3 regions of the Marinobacter nanhaiticus D15-8W genome follow, and region 3 is predicted to be linked to each of the others. Evidence: predicted binding sites of a transcription regulator. Region 3 holds the regulator's gene; each other region holds the start of a gene.
What was found. Region 3 encodes LexA, which represses DNA repair genes until DNA is damaged. Its sites were predicted from a motif close to CTGTNTNNNNANACAG; they were not measured.
Positions count from the first base shown of each region.

Region 1 (9,859 bases), 1.1 Mb from region 3:
AAAAAAAGAGGCAGGAAAAACCTGCCTCAGAAAACGCTCGGGGTTGAGCGTGGGGGAAATGTATGGTTCCAGCGGTATGAGCTGCCGCCACAGCAATCAATGGTGGGTTGCCTGCCCCTTCTGGAACATTTCCTGGGCATGGGCCAGGGTCTGCTCCGTCATATCCACGCCGCCCAGCATCCGGGCAACTTCGCGTATACGGCCATCGTCGTTGAGAGTTTCGATGCGCGAGAAGGTGGCATCCTGTTCGCTGAACTTGCTGACGAACAGGTGCTGGTGTGCCTGTGCGGCGACCTGCGGTAAATGCGTTACGCAGAGCACCTGGCCATTCTGGCCAAGCTGTCGGAGGAGTCGACCAACCACTTCGGCCGTGCCGCCGCCGATACCCACGTCCACCTCGTCGAAAACCAGGGTGGGGATGGTCGAGGTTTGTGCCACAACCACCTGGATAGCCAGGCTGATACGTGACAACTCACCACCGGAGGCGACCTTGCTTAGTGAACGGGCAGGTTGACCCGGGTTCGCGCTGATCAGGAACTCGATTTCCTCATTGCCCAGCGGTGCCGGATCGGCTTTCTCCTGGCGGGCGAGGCGGGTTACGAATTGCACCGACGGCATGCTCAGTTCGGCCAACTCCTCGGCGATACGGCCGTCGAGTTCGACGGCGGCCTTCTCCCTTTTGGCGGTTAGCGCGTCTGCCTTGGTTTGCCAGTCACCGCGCAAGGCTTCCACATCCGCTTCCAGTTTTTCCAGGCTGCCTTCACCGCCATCCAATTCATCCAGTTCGGATTGTAGTTGGGCGTGCAGCTCGCCCAACGTTTCGGGGGCGACGCGGTGTTTGCGGGCCAGTTCATAGAGGGTGCTCAGGCGGGTTTCCACTTCTTCCAGCCGGGCCGGATCCGCTTCGTAGTCTTCCACGAAATGACGCAGGTTGTTCCCGGCCTCGTTGAGCTGGATTTGCGCTTCGTTAAGCATTTGTAGGGTGTCAGCCAGCTGCGGAAGCTCTACCGGCAGTTGCTCCAATTGTTGTAGAGCCTGCTGCACCAGTTGGGCAGCGCTGGGTTCGTCCTCGCTGCATAGCAACGATGCCTGATGGCAGTTGCGCAGCACTGCTTCGGCATGGCCCAGCTGGGCCTGTTCGTTTTCAAGCTCGGCGAGTTCGTTTTCGCCCAGGGCCAGGCGATCCAGCTCTTCTACCTGATAGCGCAGCAACTGCAGGCGCGCATCATTCTCGTCTTTGTTGGATTGCAACTCGTTCAGTCGCTGGCGGGTCTTATGCCAATGCTTCCAGGCGGCGCGCGTTTCTTCGGCCAGCTTCTCGGCGCCGGCGAATTCATCCAGTAGTTTTCGATGCGTGTCTTTCTGCAAGAGCGATTGATGCTGGTGCTGACTATGGATGTCCATCAGCATGCCGCCCAGTTCGCGCAGGTCGGTCAGCGGGCAGGGCTGGCCGTTGATGTAGGCCCGGGAGCGACCGTCCTTGCTGATCACGCGGCGCAGGATGCAGTCGTTTTCGTCGTCGAGATCGTGCGCTTCCAGCCATTGGCTGGCTTCCGGAATCCGGCTGACATCGAAGCTGGCGGTTATATCAGCGCGCTTGGCGCCATGGCGGACGGCGCCCGCATCAGCTCGGCCACCAAGAACCAGCCCCAAGGCATCAAGAACAATGGATTTGCCGGCACCGGTCTCCCCGGTCAGGGTCGTCATGCCCTGGCGGAATTGCAGTTCGACGCGCTCGGCAATGGCGTAGTTGGCGACGATCAGTTGATTCAGCATGGTGGACTCCGGTTTTCCTGGCTTCCGTTGTTCAAGGTTGCATTAACAAGTCGGTATGAGTAATCGACTGTTCAGATATACAGTAGCTGTGAATATATACAGTGATTTTCCTGTGTGCAAGGTTTTCCTCTGCAGGAAAACCGGGATATGCGCACAGTAATCGAATGGCAACGGTTGAAAGCCTGGCCGATGGTCCCCATATCGCTGGCAAGCTATTGGACGAGGGCGGTTTCGCCCGTCAGAGATGATTGATCAGGAGTGACTGATGAGCGCAGAAGACACCCGCAAAGACCATCCCGAGGACGATTTGAAGGCGGTTCCCGAGGACGCGCTGGATCCGGCTCGTAGTGGGCGCAGCTCCGGCGAGCAGAAGGCGAAGGCAGAGGCCGACGAGGCTGGCTCCGATCAGGAGCGTTCGGAACAGGCTGGCGCCGATCAGGAAAAAGCCGAGCGGCCGGAAGGCAGCGGGCAGGGCCAGGAGATGAGCGAGCTGGAAGCGCTTCAAGCTCAAGTGGCGGAGCAGAAGGAGCTCGTCCTGCGCACCCAGGCGGAAATGCAAAACGTACGTCGCCGGGCGGAAATCGATGTCGAAAAGGCGCGCAAGTTCGCCCTGGAGAAATTCGTCAAGGAGCTCCTGCCGGTGGCGGACAGCCTGGAGAAGGCGGTTGAGAGCACCGAGGGCAAGGCCTCGTCCGATGAAGTCGTCGCCTCGATCCGGGAAGGTGCGGAGATGACTCTCAGTCTGTTCATGAACAGTCTCGAGAAGTTCAACGTGAAGCCGGTCTATCCTGTGGGCGAGCCGTTCGACCCGCAGCTTCACGAAGCGATGTCGATGGTGCCGGCGCCGGATGCGGAGCCGAACAGTGTCGTTGCATGCATCCAGAAGGGCTACACCCTCAACGAGCGCCTGGTGCGCCCGGCCATGGTTGTGGTTGCCCGTCCGGACGACACCGCAAAAATTGACGAACAGGCTTGAAAACGAACGGACCGAGCCAATATAGGCTGTAAACGGTAAGCAAACCGAGCCAAACCAAGAATTTATTTGCAAGCGAAGCAGATCAGCAGCTAAAGGAACTGGAGTCATTCAATGAGCAAGATTATTGGTATCGACCTGGGGACCACCAACTCGTGTGTAGCCATCATGGATGGCGACAAGGTCAAGGTGATTGAGAACGCGGAAGGCGATCGCACTACGCCGTCCATCATTGCGTACACCGAAGAGGGTGAAACGCTGGTCGGTCAATCTGCCAAGCGTCAGGCGGTGACCAACCCGAACAATACCCTTTATGCCATCAAGCGTCTGATTGGTCGTCGCTTCGAAGATAGCGTCGTGCAGAAAGACATCAAGATGGTGCCTTACAAGATCACTAACGCGGACAACGGCGACGCCTGGGTTGAAGTAAAAGGCAAGAAGATGGCGCCGCCGCAAGTCTCTGCGGAAGTGCTGAAGAAGATGAAGAAGACCGCCGAAGACTATCTCGGCGAAAAGGTGACCGAAGCGGTCATCACCGTTCCGGCCTATTTCAACGACAGCCAGCGTCAGGCGACGAAGGACGCCGGCAAGATTGCCGGTCTCGAGGTGAAGCGCATCATCAACGAGCCGACGGCTGCGGCCCTGGCCTATGGCCTGGACAAGAAGAGCGGTGACCGCAAGGTAGCCGTTTATGACCTGGGTGGCGGTACCTTCGATATCTCGATCATCGAGATTGCCGACGTTGACGGTGAGCATCAGTTTGAAGTGCTGGCCACCAACGGCGACACCTTCCTCGGTGGTGAAGACTTCGACATGAAGATCATCGAGTACCTGGCGGACCAGTTCAAGAAAGACAGCGGTATCGACCTGCGCGGCGATTCCCTGGCGATGCAACGCCTGAAGGAAGCTGCCGAGAAGGCGAAGATCGAGCTGTCCAGCAGCCAGCAGACTGATGTGAACCTGCCGTACATCACGGCGGACCAGAGTGGTCCGAAGCACATGAACGTCAAGCTGACCCGCGCCAAGCTGGAAGCGCTGGTTGAAGACCTGGTCGACCGCAGTCTTGAGCCGTGCAAGATCGCGCTGGCAGATTCCGGTGTCGACAGCAGCGAAATCGACGAGGTTATCCTGGTCGGTGGTCAGACCCGTATGCCGCAGGTCCAGGAAAAGGTTAAGAACTTCTTCGGTAAGGAAGCGCGTAAGGACGTGAACCCGGACGAAGCGGTTGCCATGGGTGCGGCGATTCAGGCGGCGGTCCTGTCAGGCGATGTGAAAGACGTGCTTCTGCTGGACGTCACTCCGCTGACCCTGGGTATCGAAACCATGGGCGGCGTGTCCACGGCGCTGATCGAGAAGAACACGACGATTCCGACCAAGAAGTCGCAGACCTTCTCGACCGCCGATGACAACCAGACTGCGGTAACCATCCATGTGGTCCAGGGTGAGCGTAAGCAAGCAAGCCAAAACAAGTCCCTGGGTCGCTTCGACCTGGCGGATATCCCGCCGGCGCCGCGTGGTGTACCTCAGATCGAGGTCACCTTCGATATCGACGCCAACGGTATCCTGAATGTGTCTGCGAAGGACAAGGCAACCGGTAAGGAGCAGTCCATCGTGATCAAGGCCTCGTCCGGTCTGAACGAGGACGAGATCGAGAAGATGGTCGCGGACGCCGAGGCCAATGCCGAGGACGATCGCAAGTTCGAGGAGCTGGTCCAGGCACGTAACCAGGGCGATGGTATGGTTCACGCCGTGCGCAAGACCCTATCCGAGGCCGGCGACAAGGTGTCGGAGCAGGAGAAGGAGTCCATCGAAGCCTCCATCAGCGAGCTAGAAGAAGCGCTGAAAGGCGACGATAAGGACGACATCGAAGCGAAGACCCAGAAGCTGACCGAAGCGTCTTCCGAGCTGGCGCAGAAGATGTACGCCGATCAGGCCGAGCAGGCGGGAGCCCAGGCTGAAGGCGAAGAAAGCGCCAAGTCCAGCAGCGACGACGCTGTCGATGCTGAGTTCGAAGAAGTGAAAGACGAAGACAAGCGGTAAGCGCGAGGTCTTCTTGAAAGTACGCAAAACGCGGGGAGCCAGCTTCCCGCGTTTTGCGCGTTTGATGGAATCATAAATTGCGGCCGCCGAAGCGGGCGGGCGCGGTTGTAAAGCTGTCACAAGGCTCCTCTGCAAGTGGAGCCTGAAATGGGTATCAGAACATGGCCAAACGCGACTATTACGAGGTTCTCGGCGTCTCGCAGGACGCGGATGAGAAAGAAATAAAGCGCGCGTATCGCAAGCTCGCGATGAAGTATCACCCGGACCGTAATCCGGATGACAAGGAAGCTGAAAACAAGTTCAAGGAAGCCAGTGAAGCCTACGAGATCCTGGCTGACGCGAGCAAGCGCAGCGCCTATGACCAGTTCGGCCATGCCGGCGTGGACGGTCAGGCCGGCGCGGGTGGCTTCGGCGGAGGCGGTGCCAGCTTCTCTGATATCTTCGGCGACGTTTTTGGCGATATTTTTGGTGGTGGCCGTGGTCGTAGCAACCGCGGTGCCGACCTGCGTTACACTCTCGAGCTGGACCTTGAAGAAGCGGTCAAGGGCACGACGGTGCAGATCAAGGTGCCCGGCCATGTCGAGTGTGACCTCTGCCATGGTTCCGGCGCCGAAAAGGGTAGCAAGGCGGAAACGTGCGGAACCTGTGCCGGTATGGGGCAGGTCCGTATGCAGCAGGGTTTCTTTGCCGTGCAGCAGACCTGCCCGACCTGTCGTGGTTCTGGCAAGGTCATCAAGAACCCCTGCAAGAAGTGTCATGGCGCGGGCCGTGTCGAGCAGCCCAAGACGCTCTCTGTCAAAGTGCCGCCCGGTGTCGATACCGGCGACCGCATTCGTCTGTCTGGTGAAGGCGAAATGGGAATGGATGGCGGCCCGGCTGGGGACCTGTATGTCCAGGTTGCAGTTAAAGAGCACTCCATCTTTACCCGCGATGGCCGTAACCTGTACTGCGAAGTGCCGATCAGCATCGTTGATGCGACGCTGGGCGGGGAGCTCGAGGTGCCGACGCTGGATGGTCGCGTCAAGCTGAAGATTCCGGCGGAAACCCAGACCGGCAAGCTGTTCCGATTACGGAACAAGGGGGTCACGCCAGTGCGCGGCGGTCCATCCGGCGATCTGCTGTGCAGGGTTATCGTAGAGACGCCGGTGAACCTGACCAAGCGGCAGAAAGAGTTGCTGGAAGAATTCCAGAAGACGCTCGATGGTCAGAATGGCAACAACCATGCGCCCCGTAAGACCTCCTGGTTCGAAGGTGTGAAAAGCTTCTTTGACGAGATGAAGTTCTGAGGTCTGTCAGCGGTGGCCGGCGGCAATGTGGTCGTGTGGCATGTCATTGCGGTATCGGGACGGCAACCAAGTCAGAACAGTAATTTAAAAGGGTCACCAGAAGGATGGTCACCATGAAAATAGCGATCATGGGCGCTGCCGGGCGTATGGGCAAAGTATTGATCGAGGCTGTATCTGAGGCCGACGGTCTTGAGTTGGGGGCGGCGATTGTCGAGCCTGGCAGCAGTCTGGTCGGGGTCGATGCCGGCGAAATGAGCGGTGTCGGCAAGTCCGGTGTCCTTATGATCGACGGCTTGGAAAAGGCCAAGGGCGATTTCGATGTGTTGGTCGATTTCACCTTCCCGGATCTGACCCTGAAGAACGCCCGGTTTTGTAGGGAGCACGGCAAGAGAATGGTGGTCGGCACCACTGGCATGAACGAGGCCGAAAAAAATGAGTTAAGCCAGGCTGCCGAAGATGTCCCCATCATGTTCGCACCCAACATGAGTGTGGGCGTAAATGTGGTTCTGAACCTGTTGCGTACCGCTGCCCAGGCGTTGGGCGATGATTATGATGTCGAGATCATCGAGGCCCATCATCGGCATAAGAAGGACTCGCCCTCCGGCACAGCGGTGCGCATGGGTGAAGTGGTGGCTGGCGCGCTGGGACGCAACCTGCAGGAATGCGCCGTTTATGGCCGTGAGGGTTTTGTCGGTGAGCGCTCCCGCACCGAGATTGGTTTTGAGACGATTCGGGGCGGCGATGTGGTGGGTGATCATACCGTCCTGTTTGCCGGTATCGGCGAACGCGTGGAAATCACGCACAAGGCGAGCAGTCGTATGACGTTTGCCAAGGGTGCCATGCGTGCAGCACTCTGGCTTGCGGACAAGCCGGCAGGTCTCTACGACATGCAGGACGTGTTGAATCTCAAGCAGGAGAGCTGAGTTCTCGGGGGTAGCACGTATGCCGCCACTTCGGCGGCTTTTGTCGTGGACAGAATAGGTCGAATTTTTTACAATAAGGCGGTTTAACTGCACCAAGCGTAGTTTGAAAATGACTTAGTGTTCGAAGCTAAGTATCAAAAAAGCGGGACGGAGTAACAATCTCCCTCTCGCTTTTTTGCGACCTGAATTTGCGCTTAGGGAACCTCTGATTCAGTCTGCGATAATTCCGGCTCACCCTGGAAGTTGGGATTGAGGCTTGCAGAAAGGTCAATAGACTGAATCAGAGGTTCCATCCTGTTCGTGACGTTGGGGTTACCTGTTCCCGTGGGTCAATGACCGTGGGGGCAGGAGAGGCCCGATTCGGAACTAACGATACGCCACTCGATGAGGATACAAGCCTTGAGTACACCCGCAATCCTTGCACTCGCAGACGGTAGCCTGTTCAAAGGGGTCGCCATCGGCGCCGACGGCGAAACCAGTGGCGAGGTCGTGTTCAATACCGCGATGACCGGCTACCAGGAAATCCTGACCGACCCATCCTATGCCCGCCAGATCGTCACGCTGACCTATCCCCATATCGGCAACACCGGTGTCAATGAAGAGGACGTCGAGTCCGATCGTATCCAGGCCGCCGGTCTGATTATCCGCGATCTGCCTTTGCTGGCCAGCAGCTGGCGTCAGTCGCGGCCGCTGGATGTCTACCTGCGTGATAACAACGTGGTGGGAATTGCCGATATCGATACCCGACGTCTCACCCGTATCCTGCGGGATAAAGGCTCCCAGAACGGCGCCATCGTAGCGGGCGCGGATGCGACCGAAGAGCGGGCGCTGGAGCTGGCGCGGGCCTTCCCGGGGCTCAAGGGAATGGACCTGGCCAGGGAGACCGGTAGCCAGACCAGCTACAAATGGAGCCAGACTGCGTGGTCCCTGGCGGAAGGTTACGGCGAGCAGGCGGCGCCCAAGTATCGCGTTGTCGCCTACGACTACGGCATCAAGTTCAACATCCTGCGCATGCTGGCCTCCCGTGGCTGCGACATCACCGTTGTGCCGCCGCAGACCCCGGCCTCTGAGGTGCTGGCGATGAATCCGGATGGGGTTTTCCTGTCCAATGGTCCGGGCGATCCGGAGCCTTGTGACTATGCCATCAAGGCCATCGGCGAAATCCTCGAGACCGACGTGCCGGTGTTCGGCATCTGTCTCGGTCACCAGTTGCTGGCGCTCGCCAGTGGCGCCAAGACCCATAAGATGGGGCACGGGCACCACGGCGCCAACCACCCGGTGCAGGATCTTGAAGACGGCACGGTAATGATCACCAGCCAGAACCATGGTTTCGCGGTGGATGAGTCCAGCCTGCCAGAAAACCTGATCGCCACCCACAAATCCCTGTTTGACGGCACTCTCCAGGGGGTCCGCCGGAAAGACCGACCGGCATTCAGCTTCCAGGGCCATCCGGAAGCCAGTCCGGGTCCTCACGACGTGGCGCCGCTGTTCGATACCTTTATCCGCCTGATGGATGAAGGGGCAGCCTCGAAGACGGCCTGAGGGCCCAGGACCGCCGCGCCGACGCGGCACGCGCTGAAGACTGATTTAAGCTGCTGACAGGTTTACGACGAAATGCCAAAACGTACTGATATCAAGAGTATCCTGATCCTGGGCGCCGGCCCCATCGTGATCGGGCAGGCGTGTGAATTCGACTACTCCGGGGCCCAGGCCTGCAAGGCGCTGCGTGAAGAGGGTTATCGGGTGATCCTGGTGAACTCCAATCCGGCGACGATCATGACCGATCCGGCCATGGCCGATGCCACGTATATCGAGCCGATCACCTGGAAAACGGTCTCCAAGATCATCGAAAAGGAGCGTCCCGATGCGCTTCTGCCGACCATGGGCGGCCAGACGGCCCTGAACTGCGCCCTGGATCTGGAAAAGCACGGTGTTCTGAATGAGTTCGGCGTGGAAATGATCGGTGCCAACGCCGACACGATCGACAAGGCCGAAGACCGTGATCGCTTCGACAAAGCGATGAAGGCCATCGGCCTCGAGACACCGCGCGCCTCCATGGCCCACTCAATGGAAGAGGCACTGCAAGTACTCGACAGCATCGGTTTCCCCTGCATCATTCGTCCTTCCTTCACCATGGGCGGTTCCGGCGGCGGTATTGCCTATAACCGCGAAGAGTTCGAGGAAATCTGCGAGCGCGGTCTGGACCTGTCACCGACCAACGAATTGCTGATCGATGAATCGCTGATCGGCTGGAAGGAATACGAGATGGAAGTGGTCCGCGACAAGGCGGACAACTGCATCATCGTTTGTGCCATTGAGAACTTCGACGCCATGGGCGTCCATACCGGCGATTCCATCACCGTCGCGCCGGCGCAGACGCTGACCGACAAGGAATACCAGATCATGCGGAACGCCTCCCTGGCGGTCCTGCGTGAGATTGGCGTGGAAACCGGCGGCTCCAACGTGCAGTTCGGTATTCATCCGGAAACCGGCCGCATGGTCGTCATCGAGATGAACCCGCGGGTCTCCCGCTCCTCGGCACTGGCCTCCAAGGCGACCGGCTTCCCGATTGCCAAGGTCGCGGCCAAGCTGGCTGTTGGCTATACGCTGGATGAGCTGCGCAACGACATCACCGGCGGCATTACGCCGGCGTCGTTCGAGCCGAGCATCGACTACGTCGTTACCAAGATTCCCCGGTTTACCTTCGAGAAATTCCCGCAGGCGGACGCGCGCCTGACCACCCAGATGAAGTCCGTGGGTGAGGTCATGGCAATCGGTCGTACCTTCCAGGAGTCCATGCAGAAGGCCCTGCGCGGCCTGGAAGTAGGCTCCGAAGGCTTCGAAGAGATGGTTGACGTCAA
Region 1 covers NZ_AP028878.1:4,448,975-4,458,833, reverse strand. Annotated here, with positions in the region: gene recN (DNA repair protein RecN) at 97-1,776, opposite strand; gene grpE (nucleotide exchange factor GrpE) at 2,042-2,752, shown strand; gene dnaK (molecular chaperone DnaK) at 2,864-4,789, shown strand; gene dnaJ (molecular chaperone DnaJ) at 4,951-6,075, shown strand; gene dapB (4-hydroxy-tetrahydrodipicolinate reductase) at 6,189-6,998, shown strand; gene carA (glutamine-hydrolyzing carbamoyl-phosphate synthase small subunit) at 7,398-8,540, shown strand; gene carB (carbamoyl-phosphate synthase large subunit) at 8,613-9,859, shown strand, end outside.
Region 1: recN (DNA repair protein RecN) is a predicted target of LexA. The motif match lies at 1,844-1,859, and genes of this name have one in related genera.

Region 2 (9,859 bases), 200 kb from region 3:
GGAATGCTGACAACCGAGTGCCCAAAGTGCTTGAGCGCCGCCGCCTGGGTGAAAGTGCCTTCCGGACCCAGGAACGCGATATGCATCGGCTTTTCCAGTGCGAGACAAGCGGACATGATTTCCCGGAACAGACGCGCCATTTCCTCGCCGGACAGCGGCCCCGGATTTTCGGCCTTGATGCGGCGCAGCACCTGGGCTTCCCGCTCCGGCCGATAGAAGAACACATCCTCATTCGGGCGCGACGCCATCTTGACGTGAGCCACCTCCTGGGCGCACTGGGCCCGGGCGCTGATCAGGTCCATGATCTGCTTATCGAGGCTATCGATACGGTCGCGCAATTCGGCCAGGCGGGTCTGCTCGTCACTCATGTCCCGCCCGCTCCTTCTCGAAGGCCTTCATGTAGTCGATCAACGCATCGACTCCCGCTTCCGGCATGGCGTTATAAATAGAGGCACGCATACCGCCCACCGTCCGGTGACCCTTGAGGTTAAGCAGGAAGCGCTCTTCCGCGCCTTTCAGGAAAGCGCTGTTGAGGCTGTCGTCCGCCAGGGTGAACGGCACATTCATCCAGGAGCGGAATCTCGGTTCGATGGGATTGGCGTAGAAGTCGCTGTTATCGATATAGCCGTACAGCTTGTCCGCCTTGCGCTTATTGATCTCGCCCATGGCGGCGACGCCGCCCTGAGCCTTGAGCCACTTGAACACCAGGCCGGCCAGGTACCAGGAATAGGTAGCCGGCGTGTTGTACATGGAGTCGTTGTCGGCGATGACCTTGTAGTCCAGCATGGTCGGCGTGCCGGACTGGGCATGACCCAGCAAATCCTTACGGATAATCACTACCACCAGCCCGGATGGACCGATGTTCTTCTGGGCGCCGGCGTAGATCAGGCCGAACTTCGAAATATCCAGCGGACGTGACAACATGGAGGAAGACATATCCGCCACCAGCGGCACGTCACCGGAATCCGGGATGAAATCGTACTCCAGCCCACCGATGGTCTCGTTCGGCGTGTAATGCAGGTAGGCGGCCTCCGGATTGGTTTTCCAGGAAGCTTGATCGGGAACCGTGGTAAAGCCCTGCTCTTCGCTGGACGCTGCCACATTCACCTCACCAAAACGCCTGGCTTCGGCGATGGCCTTCTTCGACCAGATCCCGGTGTTGACGTAATCCGCCGGCGACTTGCCGCGCATCAGGTTCAGCGGCACCGTCGCAAACTGGCTGCTGGCACCACCCTGCATGAACAGGACTGCATAATCGTCGGAAATGCCGGCCAGCTCCCGCAGGTCCTGCTCGGCAGTCTGGGCGATGGCGACGAATTCGTCGCTGCGGTGACTCATCTCCATCACCGACATGCCCGTACCTCTCCAGTCCAGCATCTCCTCCTGGGCCTGCTGGAGCACCTCTGCCGGCAAGGTCGCCGGGCCTGCACAGAAGTTATACGCTCTGGTCATTACCGCCTGATCTCTCCGTTTCCGTGTTCGTGACAAGCGGACCTGTCTCAGTCCGCATCGCCCTCTTGCGCCGGCGCATCGTCGCCGTCGCTCGCTTCGCCTTCCTCACCGTCTTCGTCCAGGCCGCTGTCGGCAATCCGCTGGACTGCAACCAGACGCTCGTCTTCCTGGGTCAGACGAATCAGACGCACGCCCTGGGTATTCCGGCTCAGGACAGAGACTTCCTCGGTACTTGAACGCACCAGGGTGCCCTTGTCCGAGATCAGCATCATCTCGTCACTTTCGAACACCTGGGTAGCCGAAACCAGATTCCCGTTCCGCTCGGAGCACTGCATGGCGATAACACCCTGACTGCCACGACTATAGGCTGGGAACTCTTCGATCTGGGTGCGCTTACCGTAGCCGTTTTCACTGGCGGTCAGGATCATGCCACTTTCTTCCGGAATGATCAGGGATACGACAGTGTGACCTTCCGGCATACGGATACCGCGCACACCCCGCGCCGTACGACCCATGGCGCGAACCTGCTCTTCCTTGAAGCGCACCGCCTTGCCAGCGGAGGAGAACAGCATGACTTCGGATTCGCCCGCGGTAATCGCGGCGCCGATCAGGGTATCGCCTTCATCCAGGGACAGCGCAATCAGGCCGTTGGAACGCGGACGCGAGAAGTTCGGCAGCGGCGTCTTCTTGACCACACCGGCAGAGGTTGCCATCAGTACGTAGTGATCTTCCGGATAGTCGCGTACCGGCAGGAAGGTAGTGACACGCTCGTCCTCGTCCAGCGGCAGGATGTTCACCATCGGGCGACCACGAGCCGCGCGACTGGCCTGGGGAATCTCGAACACCCGCAGCCAGTACACCTTTCCTTTGTTGGTAAAACACAGGATGGTGTCGTGGGAGTTGGCAACCAGCAGTTTCTCGATGAAATCCTCTTCCTTCATGGTGGTCGAGGAGCGGCCGCGGCCACCGCGGCGCTGGGCCTGGTAGGCTTCCACCGGCTGGGTCTTGGCATAGCCGTTGTGGGAAATGGTGACCACCAGGTCTTCTTCGTCGATCAGGTCGGCAATGGTCAGGTCGCGGCGGGAGCTGATGATTTCAGTACGACGGGCATCGCCGAATTCGGAGACGACCGCTTCCAGCTCTTCGCGGATGACTTCCATCAACCGGGCCGGCTCGCTGAGGATATGCAGCAGCTCGGCGATCTTGTCGATGATTTCCTTGTACTCGTTCTGCAGCTTCTCGGTTTCCAGACCGGTCAGGCGGTGCAGACGCAGATCCAGGATAGCCTGGGCCTGTTCCGGTGACAGGTGGTAGAGTCCGTCACGCAGGCCGTAGATTTCCGGCAGGTCGTCTGGACGGCAAGCGTCCTGGCCGGCCCGATCCAGCATGTCGGAAACCTGGCCAGGCTCCCAGCCCTTGGCGATCAACTTTTCCTTGGCTTCGGCGGCGCTCGGTGACTGCTTGATCAGCTCGATCACTTCGTCGATGTTGGCCAGGGCGACTGTGAGGCCTTCCAGGATATGGCCGCGTTCGCGGGCCTTACGCAGTTCGTAGATGGTCCGACGGGTCACCACTTCGCGGCGATGACGGACGAACGCATCGAGGATTTCTTTCAGGTTGAGGATCTTCGGCTCGCCGTTGATCAAGGCAACCATGTTGATACCGAAGACGGTTTCCAACTGCGTGTGGGCGAACAGGTTGTTGACGACAACCTCGGCATTCTCCCCGCGACGCAGCTCGATCACCACGCGGATACCTTCCTTGTTGGACTCGTCGCGCAGCTCGGTAATACCTTCCAGCCGCTTTTCCTTGACCAGCTCGGCGATCTTCTCGATCAGGCGCGCCTTGTTCAACTGGTACGGCAACTCGGTAATGATGATGGATTCGCGGCCCGTCTTCTTGTCCTGCTCGATCTCGTGGCGGGCGCGGATATAAATACGACCCCGACCGGTACGGTAGGCCTCGATAATGCCGGCGCGACCGTTGATGATGCCCTCTGTGGGGAAATCCGGCCCCGGGATATGCTCCATCAACTCGTCGATGGTGATGTCCTGGTTGTCGATCAGCGCCAGACAGCCGTTGACGATCTCGGTCAGGTTATGGGGCGGAATATTGGTCGCCATCCCTACGGCAATACCGGAGGAACCGTTGACCAGCAGGTTGGGAATGCGGGTCGGCAGCACATCGGGAATCTGCTCGGCGCCGTCGTAGTTCGGTACGAAATCGACGGTTTCCTTGTCCAGGTCCGCCAGCAGCGAATGGGCAATCTTCTCCATGCGGATTTCGGTGTAACGCATGGCCGCCGCATTGTCGCCGTCGATGGAGCCAAAGTTGCCCTGACCGTCGACCAGCGGATAGCGCAAAGAGAACGGCTGAGCCATACGCACGATGGTGTCATAGACCGCAGAGTCGCCGTGGGGGTGGTATTTACCGATAACGTCACCCACCACACGGGCGGACTTCTTGTAGGCCTTGTTCCAGTCGTTGTTCAACTCGGACATGGCGAACAGGACACGGCGGTGAACGGGCTTGAGTCCGTCCCGGACATCGGGCAGAGCACGACCGACGATAACGCTCATGGCGTAATCGAGGTAGGACTGTTTCAGCTCATCTTCAATATTTACGGGCAGGATCTCTTTGGCTAATTCACCCATCGAGAAAGGTTCCTTTGCGTTTGCTGGAAGTCGTCGTTTTTATGGAATCGCGACATGACGATTCGCGCGTTATGGAACGCGGATTTCACCCTTGGGGAGCTTGCGCCTGATTCGATGTTGCTGGCGCTCTCTTTCCCCAATCCAAAGGGCATTTATAAGCGCGCAATCATACCACACTCGGGCCCTCAGAGTGACAGGCAAATAACGTTCAGGTGATGTCGGGAAAGGAAGGAAACGGGGGCGGGATGGCCCCCGGAAAGCAAACAATCAAGTCAGCACTATTCAGGGACTGATCAACGGCCAATTAAGGGAAGCGGCAGTTGACCAAAAGACGATCAATTGAAGACCACGGTCTTGTTCTCGTGGGTGATGACCCGGTCTTCGATATGGGCCCGCAAGCCCCGGGCAAGGACGTTTTTCTCCACATCCTTACCCAGACGCACCATGTCCTCGATGGCGTCGCTGTGATTTACGCGGATAACGTCCTGCTCGATGATCGGACCTTCATCCAGGTCCTGGGTAACGTAATGGCAGGTAGCACCGATCAGTTTCACGCCGCGGTTGTAGGCCTGATGGTAAGGCCGGGCGCCGGCGAAGGACGGCAGGAAGCTGTGGTGGATATTGATCACCTTGCCGGAATACTGCTCGCACAGTTCCGGCGGCAGGATCTGCATGTAGCGGGCCAGCACGATGACATCGGCATCATAGCCACTGAACAGCTCACCGATCTCGGCAAAAGCCTCAGCCTTGTTGTCTTTGGTCACCGGTATATGGTGATAGGGAATATCATGCCACTCCACCATGCGGCGCAGATCGTCGTGATTGGAAATCACCGCCACGATCTCGGCGTTGAGTTCCTTGCTGTGCCAGCGGTGCAGCAAGTCAGCCAGGCAGTGGGATTCCTTGCTGCACATCAGCACCACTTTCTTGGGTACCGCGGAGTCAGCCACGTGCCAGGTCATGTCGAATTCCCGGGCGATCGGCTCGAAAGCAGCGCGGAACTGGTCGAGACCGAAAGGAATCGAGCTGGCCTTGATCTCATGGCGCATGAAGAACCAGCCGGCCTGGTTGTCGGCGTGGTGACTGGCTTCGGTGATCCAGCCGTTATAGGTAGTCAGGAAATTACTGACCTTGGCCACAATGCCAACCCGGTCAGGACAGGAAATCACCAGACGATACGTATGTTCCATGCGTTACCACAGCCCCATGCCTTACTTGAAACCATTTGAATCCGGGATGCCTAAGAGAGCCAATCTGGATGGCATGCGCCCCTGGAAAACGGTGCATGATAACGGATTGGCCGGGCCGGCGTAAGCCACCAACCCGGCAGGAAGCATCCGTATTTACTCGGTGATTCCCATCATTCGCCGAATAGCTCGTCCGTGCGGGCAGCCATAATGAAATCGTTGCGATGCAGGCCGCCAATCTTGTGAGTCCACCAGTTGACGGTCGTCTTGCCGTATTCGGTGAGCAGGGCTGGATGATGCCCTTCCGCCTCCGCTAAATCCCCCACCTTGTTGGTAAAGGTCAGCGCCTCGGCGAAATTCTTGAACTTGAAGGTGCGCTCGATCTGCTGCTCGCCTCCCTTCTCGACCAGTGCCCACTCAGGCACCTCTTTCTGAAGACTGGCCAACTCGTCACCGGTGACCTGCGGTGCATCGGCCTTGCAGGCCTCACAGGACTGCGATTTCAACTCAGTCATAACACCCTCCTCGCTTCTGTAGCTGATAGTCGTTTCGAACGAATAGCCACGGGTAATGCGTCAGCCTGCGCTCACCGCTGGATACGGTCAAGACCCGACTCCGGGCTGGACCAGTTGCGCCAAGGCCCGGGAGACCCAGCCAGGACTTGCGACCCGAACCGGGCTTTGCAAAGCAGTCACCTGACAATATACTGTATAAATAAACAGTATTGAGCAAGACAGCTGTATGAGTGAAATCATCGACAAACTGCTGGACAACGCCCAGGTCTGGCAAGCCAGTCAGCAAAAGCGCCAGACCCGGGCCGACGCCGAAGCCACCGGATTCAGTCCGCTGGACGAGCACCTGCCCGGCGCCGGCTGGCCTCGCGGCGCCATGATCGAATGCCTGCTACCGCATTACGGTATCGGCGAACTCCAACTGATCCTGCCGGTCTTGCGCAAGCTCACCGGGGAAGGCCTGACCGCTTTCTGGATCGATGCACCCCATATCCCCTACGCCCCGGCCCTGGCCCGGGCCAAGGTGGACATCGCCCACGTCGTCCAGGTTCGCACCCAAAGCCGGGAAGACCAGCTCTGGACCCTGGAAAACTGCCTGCGCTCATCCACCACCGGCCTGGTCATGGTCTGGCTCGACAGCATCAAGCGCAGCGATATCCGCCGCATCCAGTTGGCCGCCGAAGCCGGGGACAACCTGTGTATCCTGTTCCGCGATGCCCGCCATGCCGAGGAGCACTCCCCCGCAGCCCTGCGCCTGAAACTGGCACCGCAGGACGGCTGGACACTGCAGACCGACATTATCAAGCGTCGTGGCGGCTGGCCCGTGGCGGACCTCAAGGTGTCGATCCCGCCGGTGGTGGACCTGCCCCGCAGCCGGACCGCCGAAATCATCCAGGGCCCCTGGTCGCGGCCGAATACCTGAGATCGACGCTCATGCTATGGCTCTACCTCCACTTTCCTCACCTGCTGCTGGAGCATTTCAGCCAGAGCGAGGCAACCTCCCGCCCCATGGCCCTGATCAGCGGCCGACCGCCACGAGTGCTCCAGCTCAATCCGGAGGCGGAGAAGCTGGGCGTCGCCGTCGGCCAGACCGCCCAGACGGCATCCGCCCTGGCTGAAGGGTTGCATCTGATCGAGGCCGACATGGAGGAACAGGCAAGGGTCCTGGAACAGCAGGCAGTGTGGCTCTACCGAGACGTGGCCCGCATTACGCTCTACCCACCAGACGGCATTCTTACCGAAGCCGGCAGCCTGAGGCGCCTGCACGGCAGTCTCCCGGCTCTGTGGGAGAAACTTCAGACCAACCTGAAACAACGCCACCTGACCGCCTGGCTCGCCTGCGGGCCAACCCCTCAGGCCGCCCGCATCCTGGCCCGAGGCCGAATGGGGCAGTGCAGCGAAGACCTACAACGTCTGCGCCACTCGCTGGACAAACTCCCAGTCACCGAAAGCGATCTGGATGAACAGGCTATCGAGCGCCTGCAACGCATGGGGCTGCATACCCTGGGCCCGGTATTGCGTCTACCGGATCGGGAACTGGCGCGACGCCTGGGACCAGAAACCAGCCTGGCCCTGCAAAAGATCGAAGGCAGCGCCGCCGATCCGCAAACCGACTGGCTGCCGCCGCCCTATTTCCATCGTCGCCTGGATTTTGCCGAGGATGTCGAGCACAGCAGTGGCCTGCTCTTCCCCCTGCAACGTGCACTGCAGGAGCTAGAAGAGGAATTGCGCTGGCGTCAGCAGGATACCGACACCCTCCAGCTTGAGATCCGCCATCGACACCAGCCAGTGACGCCACTGCAGATTCGCTCAACCGCGCCCGAGCACCGCGCCTCCGCCTTCGTTGCACTGGTGCGGTTGAGACTGGAACGCCACGAGCTGGGATCACCAGCTGTTGGTCTTTCAATCAAGGTCAGACGCTTCATGCGCCGGGATGCACCGATTGGCGATGACCTGTTCGGCGAATCCGCCGCCTCCCGGGACGAAGCCCGGCAGCACCTGCTCAGTCGCTTGCAGGCCCGTCTGGGAGACGAGGCCCTGAATACCCTGAGCCTGAACGCCGATCACCGCCCCGAGCAGGCCTGGCTCGCCGCCCCCGTGCAGAGCAAGGCTGCGGGTACGGAAGTCACCCTGCCCCGCCGGCCACTCTGGCTGCTGGGGAAGCCGCAACCGCTGATTGAGATGCCTAAGGAATGGCTCACCGGACCGGAGCGCATCAGCGCCGGTTGGTGGGACGGCGAAAGAATCCAGCGGGACTACTACATCGCCCGCCTGCATAGCGGGCAAACGAGCTGGCTGTTCCGGGACGTCACCGGTGGCTGGTATATCCATGGCTGGTTTGCGTGAAACCTTATGGCCTACGCTGAGCTCCACTGCCTGAGCAACTTCACCTTCCTGCGCGGCGCGTCCCACCCCCACGAACTGGCGGAGGAAGCCGAGAAGCAGGGCTACACGGCACTGGCGATCACCGACGAATGTTCGGTCGCCGGCATGCCCCGGGCCTACGCTGCACTCAAGGCAAACGAGAAGGTCAAACTGATTACTGGCAGCGAGTTTTACCTACAAGATCCGGACATCGTACTGGTCCTACTGGCCCAAACCCGAAAAGGCTATGGCCAACTCTGTCAGTTGATCACCACCGCACGCCGCCGGGCGGAAAAAGGGAGCTATGCCCTCTTTGGCGAAGACCTGGACACCCACACGCTGGATGAATGCCTGGTGCTCTGGGGCGCGGCGCCCACCCTGTCCAACGAAGAAACAGAACGGGGGCAGTGGCTCAGGTCGCTGTTCCCCGGTCGACTCTGGATCATGGCTGAGCGCAGCCTGACCGACCAGGATGAGGAGAACATGGCCAACTGGCGGCTGCTCGGGCGCCAACTAAGCCTGCCTATCGTTGCCACCGGCCATGTGCACATGCACCAGCGCGGCCGGCAACCCCTGCAGGACGTGCTGACCGCCATCCGCCACGGCTGCACGGTGGCCGAAGCCGGTCACCACCTGTTTGCCAACGGCGAGCGTTACCTGCGCCCGATCAAAACATTGGAAAGGCTGTTTCCCGAAGAATGGTTGGAACAGAGCCTGGTTATTGCTGACCGATGCACCTTCAGTCCCGGCGAACTCAAGTATAAATACCCGCCGGAAGTGATCCCTCGGGGGCACACGCCCGCAAGCTATTTACGCCAGCTTACGGAAGAAGGTATTCAGAGACGCTTCCCCAGAGGCCTCTCCCTGCCTATTCGTGCACTCGTTGAAAAAGAACTGAAGCTCATTGCCGATAAAGAATATGAACCCTTTTTCCTGACGATTCATGATATTGTCCAGTTTGCACGCGCACAGGGCATTCTTTGCCAGGGCCGCGGCTCCGCAGCCAACTCAGTGGTGTGCTATTGCCTGGGTATTACCGAGGTTGCACCGGACAAGATCAAAGTACTTTTCGAGCGATTTATTTCAGAAGATCGGGATGAGCCACCGGATATTGACGTGGATTTCGAGCACGAACGCCGAGAGGAGGTTATCCAGTATATTTATCGGCGTTACGGTCGGGAGCGAGCCGCCTTGGCAGCCACCGTCATTCGCTATCGTCAAAGGAGTGCCATCCGGGATGTGGGCAAAGCATTGGGATTCGACCTGCATCTGCTCGAGCAAATGATTGGCAGCGTAAACTGGCGCGACAAAGGTCAGGATTGGCGCGAGCAATTACTGGCCAAAGGCATCGCGAAAACAGCCAAGGCCGTAGAGCAGTTCATGGCACTGGTTAATAGCCTGCTGGGCTTTCCTCGCCATCTCTCGCAGCACGTCGGCGGGTTTGTTATCAGCGAAGGGCCTTTGGCGGAATTGGTGCCCACCGAAAATGCCAGCATGGTGGATCGCACGGTCATCCAATGGGACAAGGACGACCTGGAAAGTCTGGATCTGATGAAGGTCGATGTACTTGCGCTGGGTATGCTTTCCGCCATTCGTAAAGCCTTCGATTTGATCGGCAAGAAGGAAAACCGACCCTTTGGAATGACAGATGTCACTCCGGAAGACGAGCGCGTCTATGACATGCTTTGTA
Region 2 covers NZ_AP028878.1:3,140,432-3,150,290, forward strand. Annotated here, with positions in the region: gene pheA (prephenate dehydratase) at 1-368, opposite strand, end outside; gene serC (3-phosphoserine/phosphohydroxythreonine transaminase) at 361-1,452, opposite strand; gene gyrA (DNA gyrase subunit A) at 1,500-4,106, opposite strand; gene purU (formyltetrahydrofolate deformylase) at 4,442-5,296, opposite strand; gene RE428_RS13975 (4a-hydroxytetrahydrobiopterin dehydratase) at 5,467-5,808, opposite strand; gene imuA (translesion DNA synthesis-associated protein ImuA) at 6,035-6,727, shown strand; gene RE428_RS13985 (Y-family DNA polymerase) at 6,739-8,151, shown strand; gene RE428_RS13990 (error-prone DNA polymerase) at 8,158-9,859, shown strand, end outside.
Region 2: imuA (translesion DNA synthesis-associated protein ImuA) is a predicted target of LexA. The motif match lies at 6,000-6,015, and genes of this name have one in related genera.

Region 3 (9,859 bases):
GTGCCGCCGTTTGCTTGCTCGAACTTACCCGGTGACGATGCATGGGCGCCGGTGAATGAGCCTTTTTCATGGCCAAACAGAATGGCCTCGAGCATGTTCTCGGGAATCGCCGCACAGTTGATCGCCACGAACGGCTGGTCCGCGCGCGGTGAATGCTGGTGGATGTAGCGAGCCAGTACTTCCTTACCGGTACCACTCTCTCCCGAGATCATGACGGTGGAGTCGCTGGCCGCCACTTTGCGTGCCAGTTGGAACATGCGCTGGCTGACCGGGTCTTCGGCGACCGGTTCATCCTTCTGGCTGCGGGCGGGGCCGCCGACAACCCGGGTGACAGCATCGACCAGAACCTGGGGCTCGAACGGCTTTACCAGGTAATCGATAGCCCCAGCCTGCATGGCGGATACCGCATGATTGATCTGACCATAGGCGGTAATCAACATCATTGGCAGGCCCGGGTACAGCCGCTGTACTTCAGCCAGTAGTTCATGGCCGGACATGCCCGGCATATTGACGTCGCTGACAATGATATCCACTGGCGCCTCAGCCAGGCTCCGCAGGGCCTGTTCGGCAGAATCCGCCTCGCGCACCCGGAACTTGGCGAGCTCCAGTGTGGTGACCAGGGCCTCGCGCAGGTCGAGGTCGTCTTCCACGATAAGAACGGTTGATTTGGCCATGATTGCCTCCGCCATGCTCTGTCTTCTTGTGCCGACGATTTATCGTCGGGCTTCAGTTCCTGTAGCGCCCTGGGTATCGAACCTCATGGCACCGATTAAAGTGTGTTCTCGTGAATCAACTCGGCTGGGCAGCAACCAGAGGCAGCCGCAGCCTCGCCAATGCGCCGTCGGCGCCATTGGATTCCAGGGTGAACTCACCCCGGTGAGCCTTAACCACCGCCTGGACCACGGCTAGCCCCAAGCCCGTACCCTGCGACTTGGTGGTATAGAACGCTTCCAACAACTGCTCTTTATGGGAGGGCTCAAAGCCCGGACCGTTATCTCCGACAGCAATTTCCAGCTGGCCGTCCACCTCGTGCAGCCCCAGAGTCACGCGGGTTGCACCCGCTTCGAGGCTGTTACTGACCAGGTTCATGCAGGCACCCACCAGAGCGTCGCGGTTGCAATGGATCGCCCCGTCTTCGGCCTGGACATCCCACTCCAATTCGATGCCCGACTTTAGTGACAGGCCTTCGGCTGCTGATTTGAGACCTTCGGTCAGGCTCTTCAGCGGCAGTTGCTCAGCCAGACGCGTTTCGCCGCGGGCAAAGATCAGCATGTCGCGAACCTGTTGCTCAAGGTGGGTCAAACGCGACATCAGGCGGTTCGCACAGCGCTGGCGCAGTTCCTCATCGAGGTCCGGCTGGGACAGGTGACCGCCGTAGAGGATCGCCGCGGATAGCGGCGTACGGATCTGATGCGCCAGTGACGCCACCATCTTGCCCATAGCCGATAGGCGCTGGGCATGGGAAAGCTGCGCCTGAAGGCGACGGGTTTCAGTCAGGTCTGTCAGCAGGATCAGCTGTCCGGGCTCGTTCTCCATGGAACGGATCTCAATACTGACCCGACGGCCGTCGCGTAGGGAGACTTCGTGGCCGTCATCGCGACGCGGCGCGAAACAGCGGCGAATAACCTCCAGCCAGGCTTCTCCTTCGAGCGGTTCGCCCAGCAACGAAACAGCCGCCGGGTTGCACTGGCTAACCACGCCCCTGCTGTCCAGAACCACCACCCCGGCCGGCATGACGGAAAGCAGTGTTGACAGACGATCCGCCAACCTCTCTTTCTCTTCCAACTCCTGCTGACGCTGACGGGATTCCGCCGATAACTCACCGGAAAGCTGGTTAACCCGGGATTCGAGGGTGCGATAGGAATCGGTAATCTGGCGTGACATCCGGTTGAACAGGTCGAGTGCCGAATCGACGGCCGCCTCTTCATTGGACGGTGGGAACAGGGCCGTCACCTTTTCATTCGCGTCAGCAGCAGCGTTGGATGCGCGATCCGACGCGGATGAATGGATGGAATACTGCAACTGGCTCATGCCTGACCTCCGGAAGTCGACCGCAGAATGCCTCTGCGATGCCCCTGGTAAATTAACGTTGCAGGCTAATAAGCGATTGCTGTGCCAGTTTTGGATTATTCTTACTTTTCAGTAAGTAAGTAATGATAAGCGAAGGCAGCTGACAGATAACCGTCGTGAATCCGGGGTTGGCAAACTGAGGGCAAACGAGTTTTTGACGGCGGCACGTCGGGTTGAGCTTTGAGGGGGAGGCAGGCCGCCGAATGGCGGCCATGCGGTTACATATTCTCGGATTCGTCCTCGCGCAGGCCATACTTCCGCACCTTCTCGACCAGTGTGGTACGCCGGATGCGCAGCTTTTCAGCGGCTCGGGCGACGACGCCGCCGGCCTCGTCCAATGCCTGCTGAATCAATTGCTTCTCGAGATTGCCCAGGTAGTCCTTCAGATCGATCCCATTGACGGGCAGCAACGCGGGCGCGTCCAGCCCAACCAAACCGGGTACGCCTGCAGGCATCCCCACATCCTCGACCGGGCGATTCTCGTCGAAGTCGTCCACGTAACGGAACTTCTTGGGCAGTTCCTGAACCCCGATCACGCCGTAGGGATGCATGATCGCCAGGCGCTCGATCAGATTAGCCAGTTCCCGCACGTTGCCAGGCCAGTCGTGCCGGCACAGGCTCATGATTGCTGCGGAATTGAGGCGCAGGGAACCGCGCTTCTCCTTCTCCATACGCGATATCAGCTCGTTCACCAGCAGCGGGATGTCTTCGACCCGCTCGCGCAGCGCCGGCATTTCGATGGGAAAGACATTGAGCCGATAGTAAAGATCCTCGCGGAATTCTCCGGACTCGATCATGTCCTCGAGATTCTTGTGGGTCGCGGCAACGACCCGAACATCAGCCGATTGAGTGCGGTTGCTACCCACACGCTCGAATGTTTTCTCCTGCAGCACCCGCAGGATCTTGACCTGCATGTTCAGCGGCATGTCGCCGATTTCATCAAGGAACAGGGTGCCGCCTTCAGCCATCTCGAAACGTCCGACCCGGGCCGTAATCGCACCCGTGAAGGCACCTTTTTCGTGGCCAAAAAGCTCGCTTTCCAATAGCTCGGCAGGAATGGCGCCGCAGTTGACCGGCACGAACGGCTTCTGGCGTCGCGGTGAATGGTAGTGAAGATTGCGCGCCACCACTTCCTTGCCGGTGCCGGACTCGCCGGTAATCAGCACGCTGACTTCCTTGTCCGCCACCTGCCCCATCAGCTGGCGGACATGCTGAACGGTTCGGCTCGTGCCGACCAGACTGCGGAACAGCTGGATACTGCGCTGCTGACCACGCTCTCGGGAGCGGGCATACTGGTCGCGGAATACCTGGGCGCGGTAAAGGGAATCAACGAACTTGGTATAATTTAGCGGCCATTCCATTCGGGCGATGACCCGCTGGGCAAGCTCCGACTCCAGATCAGCCAGGTCCGGGTCCCCGATCATCAATACCGGCAGGCCGGCATCGACTTTATCCAGGGCTCTCACCAGACCGGGGAGATCGGCTTGGCCGCCATCCAGGATGGCAGCGGAGACGTCTTTGACGGCGTCGGCATCCATAGAGCCTACCTTGTCCGGCGACACGACGGTCGGCACCTCACCGAGGAATTCGAGGATCGTCGTCAGGTCACGACAAACATCCTGATCGCCAATCAACACCAGTATTTTATTGTTGTCGCTGGACATGCAGTCTGGATCTCCGGGTCGATAAAATGCTCCTGGGCTCGCAGTCCTGACGGCCGGTATGAAGTCCGGTTAAAGGGGCTAACCGGAGTCATACCGGGGCAGCCGACGCAAAACAGCCAACCGGATGATTCGGAGCTTTCTTAGCAAGTACTAGACTTCAGTAAGCACCACATTTTAGTGATTACCCATTTTCAGCGAGTACAAATCGTCAGTGAGTACTTATCTTCAGTCGGTACCGATTTTCAAAATAAGAGCCGGCTTCAAAATAAGTGCCGGCTTTCGATCAGTACCATTCAAAGCGAGGTACTACGCTTCAGAAAATGCACCAGCTCATAATCGAGCGTATTGTGCAGCAGATGATGCCTGAATTATGACGCGTATTTAAGACTCTGGATCGGTGACAGTCAATTTTATGACGCAATAAATTGTCAATAATCAGAATTCCGTGTCGAATCAGAGGCTCTTTAGTAACGGGATCCTCGATTCCTTACGTTGGCGTATGCATTCACCGCATTGCGATTCTGGTTGATCTCGCGCAGCCCCTTAGCCGCCTCTTCGCGAGCTTTGCTGGCGTCTTGAGAGGCCCGCTCGGTCAAGGCCTGTAAGTCAAGCAAACGTTCCTGCAAGGCACCGGAATCGGTATTGCCCTCTTTCACGTCAGCCATTGCGGCCTGGATGGCCGGTCGCACCGCCTCGGTAATCCGGTTGAGTTCAACCATATCCTCCGTTGACAGGGCGTGGCGAAAGGCATCGAGCAAAGTATCCAGGGTTTCGAGCGCCGAGGGCATGATTTCTCTCCGTTCACGTGCCAGCCTGCCATATATGAGCAGGCACTTAATGGCCACCAGTATAGCGGCTCAAAGCGCCCTCCCCACAATGCCCCGCAGATTACGCGGACGTCCCGATAACAAAAAGCCCGGCACAGAACGGGCCGGGCTTTCGAGCGGTTTCGGGCTACTGACTGCTTTCAGTTCATCCAGAACATTCAGCCCACCGAAAACGAGCACGCCGGGTTTTGCGACAGCCTAGCGCCGCGCCGAACGGCGCACCGCCGATGCGGTAAATTCGTTGCCGCGGAAGCCGGGACTGAAGTCATACGGTCCCTGACCGTCGTCCAGGCCATCCACGTAATAGCGTTCGGATCGAAGATCGTAGGTCAGCTCAAGCGTGGTCCAGAACACCGGAACGGTGTAGTAGCTGATGTTATGGGCCTCGGAAATCCGCCACAGCTTGCCGTCCTCGTCATACTCTTCCGTCGCCAGGATCTGCCAGCTGTCCTCATCCAGGTAGAACACGCGGCGGTGGTAGATATGTTCCATACCGGTTCGCAGCGTTGCCTCGACGACCCACACGCGATGTAGTTCATAGCGGGTCAGCGCCTGGTTGATGTGGCGGGACTGGATGATTTCATCCGCCGTTGCCTCGGGTTGATGCAACTTGTAGGCGTTGTACGGTACGTAGACTTCGCGCTTGCCCTTCAATTCCCAGTCGTACTGGTTGGGGGCGCCGTTATACATGTCCTTCTGGTCTACCGAGCGTAACGACGAGCTGTTGGGCAGGTCGGTGGTGTACGCCAGGTTCGGCGAGCGACGCAGACGGCGCTCGCCGGATTCATAGCGCCAGGCCAGACGGGGAGAACGCACCTGATCCAGCGTCTCGTGCACCAGGTTCAGGGTACCGGCCAGGCTCGACGGCGCCATGATGCGGGTCTTCAGGTAGAAGATCTTGTTGTCGATATCACGCAGTTGGACACCCGGCTCGCTGTAGGCGAAGAAATAATCATATTCGGTCAATACCGGGTTGAAGGAGCCGTCCACAGTTGGAGTCGCAAATGCGGAGCGAAAGGATACTTCCTCACCGCGGTAGCGCAGGATGTGATTCCAGATAGCCTCAAGGCCGTTCTGAGGCACGGGGAACGGGCTGGTGGCGATGGTATCGCGCACGCCGTTCCCATTGTCCAGCAGTGTTGCACTTACGGCGTTGTCCCGTGAACGCTCGTAAATACGCTCGGGATAGGCTGCAGTGCGGCGGGTCTTGTAGACCGGGAGGACATAGTCCGGGCCGTACTGGCGCAGCAATCGCTGGTGTCCAGCGGTCAGGTTCTCCCGATAGAGGTCCATATTCTCGGCGGAAATGACGAACAACGGTTTATCGTCCGGAAAAGGGTCCACCTCAATCTCGCCCTGGCGGTAATTTTCCGGCGGCGTAGCCGAGCCACCCGTCCACATCGGAATAGTGCCTGCCAGGTTACCTGCCCGTTCAGCGCCAATCGGCGTCAGGTCCTGATCGAGCCGTGCTGCTTCGACCTCAGATACCTTCGCATTGGCAGCAGCATGCCATGCAAGCGGTAAAAACACGGTCAGCACAAGAAAGCGATGGCGCATGATGATTCCCCTCCAGACGGCAATTTCGGAGCATTCAGCCATTGGGCATCAACGTCGCGGAAAATGCCTGAAAATTTCGAATCCGGGCGCCTATTTGCCTGATTGATGCAAAAATGACAAGAATTACTTTGTAGGAAGTTGTTAAACCCATGACGCAAATCAAGTTTCTTAACGCTACCAAATTGCCTATTTCCCACCTATGTGAAGGCGAAACCACCGCCGCTATCTGTTAGACTACGGACATAGTGTTCAAGTGAGCGATGAATTGATCTATGGCGTCTCAGTGGCCGTCTTTCACCAAGCAGCAAGTATTCCTGGCGACGACCCTGATTCGGGTCGCTGAACGTCAGGCGCAAGCCGCAGAGCGGGAAGCCGCGACCCAGGGAGCCGTAGCTTTACTAATCGAAGCGCGTACAGCATTGCTTCGTCTGGTTGCAGATATTTATCAGGTGCGTAATGCAGCGCCACGGGGATTGGACGAACTGGCCGATCTATTGGCCGGCGACCAGGCCGAGCTTAATGAGTTGCGCTCCCTGGCGGCCGACCCCGGCTCCTGGTGGCAACACATCGAGTTCATGGTTCAAGCGCAGCAGCGTCCAAGTGAGCGCAAGTCACCTGCGGAACGGGAGAACATGATTGCTGTTGCTGCAGACTCAGGGCCCGACCGGTCGGTGGCAGCTCTTCTGGAAACGGCGAAGGCGCTGAAACACTACGTCGAAATGATCCTGGAGCGTCACGATGAGTGGTAAGCCCCGAGGATGACGGCTTAATCTTTTTAACACAGCGACCTCACAGGCAAACGGAAAGCTCACAGTAGTAAACTTCTCATTCAGGCGGCCTGGCCGTCAGGAAAAGGCAGTAACTATGTCTACATCAATTCTTGAAATTGTCGAACTTCCAAATGGCGACTTTGCATTGCGTCGCGCTGATGATGAGACCGCGCCGCTGGTACGTATCTCGTTCTCGCAGGAAGCACGAGACATGATGGAAGAGCGCGACCTTGCAGTCGCCAAGGCGATGATGACCGCCGGTATCGAAGCTGTCGGCAACATAGCCCATGACCTCGACTGGGAAGAGGACGAGCCGGAGCACCAGCCGTCATCTCGCCCCAGGACCCTGCACTAACTTCCTTTCCTTATCGTGCCAAGTGCATAGGGGCAGCCCGGAACACCCAACTCCAAACGCATCCCAAGCTCCTCAGACTAAAAACGGGCGCCGAAGCGCCCGTTTTTTGTTGGCCAGCACTTATGTATCCTGCTGACCCGCTTGCAGGCTAGCTAAGCGACCGGGCCTCATAAAGCGCTCTAACCATTCCTATTTCTTTCCGAATAAGGAGAGTCTTTCAGACTGCCGTTGCTTCGGATCTGTGTCGAGCGATCATACAGTACGACGCATTCAGCCCAGCAATTCACCGCTGCCTCAGTACCACCCCGTGGCTATCGCCTTTTGCGGAAGCTGTCTGCAGCCGATCGAACGCCGCAGCCCCCAGGGCGTCCGCCGTCCACATCACCACCGCGTGGCAGGTTCCCGCGGCCAGGGCGCGTTCGGCAAGGGAAAGTGCATCATGCTGACCCGTGGAGCGCAGTACCAGGAGCTCACTGGCGATAATGCCATGCATCTGCTGCCACTTCTGCATCAGAGCCTGGGGCGGATCGATCCACGCCAACCAGCGACGCTCCTGGTTCAGTTGCGTCAGCATCGGCAGGAGCAACTGCATGTTTTCCACTTGCGCTTCCGGCAGGATGATTTCGGTAACATTACCTTCAGGCTTCTCGACCGACGAAGGTCTCGCAACATCCGCGTAATCTGGACGCGCATCGCGCCCCGCCGTGAAGGCTACGGCGCCGGTACGAGCCCCATTCAGCGCCGAATAGCGAGCGGACTGCCGGGACACAGCCTTGGTCGGCGACGCAATAGCCGCCGCATTGTATGTCAGGTTCTGGTTAAAACTGAGCTGCTCCACGAGACACCTCCAACTTCACACACGCCAGATTCTATAAAGGTCAGTGCATATCCGAGCGGCGGATCACACCAACACCGAGACCTTCGATAAACAGCTCCTGCTCGGCCAGATCGATATCAATCGGTTCGAATTCTTCGTTTTCGGGCAGGAGGTAAACATGACTGCCTTCACGCTTGAAGCGCTTGACGGTGACTTCTTCACCAACGCGAGCGACAACGACCTGCCCGTTGTGAACATCCTGGGTCCGGTGGACCGCAAGCAGGTCACCGTCGAGAATGCCGATATCTTTCATGCTCATGCCGCGCACGCGCAGCAGGTAATCGGCGGACGGCGAAAAGAACGTCGGCTGTAGAGCGCAGTAGTCGTCAATATGTTCCTGGGCGAGGATTGGGTTACCCGCAGCGACCTGCCCCACAATCGGCAATCCGGGGTCCTCCTCCTCTTCGGGTAGGCGAATGCCACGGCTGGCGCCGGGTACCATTTCTATCGCACCTTTGCGGGCCAGCGCTCGCAAATGCTCCTCTGCCGCGTTGGCAGACCTGAAGCCCAGCTCTTGGGCAATTTCCGCGCGGGTAGGCGGATAGCCCGTTTCATCCACGTAGCGCCGGATAACGTCGAGTACCTGGGTTTGTCGCGGTGTCAGCTTCATGCCGTTTACCTGTCTTTATATACAGTAACTGGAACTATATACAGTATCTTATCCAGTGTAAACCCTGCAGACAGGAGAAACAGCCAGGCCGCCGGCAAGGGCGGCCGCCGCGTTTAAAGGTTGGAACCTGATGCTATTTAACGGAAAATTCCTTGCGGGGCTTATAGGGAATGGACTCGACCTTAACTTCGTCGACACGTGCCGAAGAAGGTCCCTTGTGCAACCACTCAAGCAACCATTCGAGTGCGGATTCGTCACCGCAGGCCACGACCTCGACACGGCCGTCGGTCAGATTCTTGGCGTAGCCCGAGATGCCCTTGGTCTTGGCCTGCTCCTGCGTACTGCCGCGGAAATTAACACCCTGGACCCGACCGGAAACGAAGACTCGAATGCACTGTTCTTCCATTACGACCTCCATGAAATACGTTCGTCCTGAATACCTTACAGCCTAACGGGAACGACTTTCCCTTAAAATGCGGCCATGGTTCCATTGCCGGTACTGTCTATTCCCGTTGACTATCGCGTTCCCAGAGCCGCCCAGCCCTGGCTCCCGTTCCGTCGACAGCAAACAACATGTCCACTTGCGGCAAGCCATTTACCATCGGAGAATCATGAAGACACTCAGTATCATCAAAACTGGCACGACTTACCCGGAAATCAAGGCCGAGCATGGCGACTTCGAGGACTGGTTCATTCGCCAGCTAGGCAGGCCTGGCCTTCGGCTTGAGGTTCATGATGTTGCCAGCGGCGCCCCGCTGCCAGAGCATTCCGATGGCGTATTGGTCACCGGCTCCCCGGCCATGGTTAGCGAGCGGGCGGACTGGAGCGAGCGCACCGCTGCCTGGCTTGCACGCCGTATCGCAGGGGATTTGCCGGTTCTGGGCGTTTGCTATGGCCATCAGCTGTTGGCCCACGCCATGGGCGGAACCGCAGACTACCACCCCGACGGGCGGGAAATCGGCACATTGGATATTACATTGAACGCCGACGGCAGGACGGATTGGTTGCTGGGCGCACTACCGGACGTATTTCCGGCCCACCTGACCCATATGCAGTCCGCCGTTCGCCTGCCGCCAAACGCGACGCTACTGGCCAGTTCGAACCATGAACCCCACCAGGCTTTCCGAAT
Region 3 covers NZ_AP028878.1:3,338,718-3,348,576, forward strand. Annotated here, with positions in the region: gene RE428_RS14820 (sigma-54-dependent transcriptional regulator) at 1-674, opposite strand, end outside; gene RE428_RS14825 (sensor histidine kinase) at 790-2,031, opposite strand; gene RE428_RS14830 (sigma-54 dependent transcriptional regulator) at 2,289-3,734, opposite strand; gene RE428_RS14835 (hypothetical protein) at 4,199-4,522, opposite strand; gene RE428_RS14840 (DUF1329 domain-containing protein) at 4,760-6,118, opposite strand; gene RE428_RS14845 (DUF6586 family protein) at 6,391-6,867, shown strand; gene RE428_RS14850 (hypothetical protein) at 6,983-7,243, shown strand; gene RE428_RS14855 (cell division inhibitor SulA) at 7,527-8,081, opposite strand; gene lexA (transcriptional repressor LexA) at 8,122-8,730, opposite strand; gene RE428_RS14865 (acylphosphatase) at 8,864-9,136, opposite strand; gene RE428_RS14870 (glutamine amidotransferase) at 9,342-9,859, shown strand, end outside.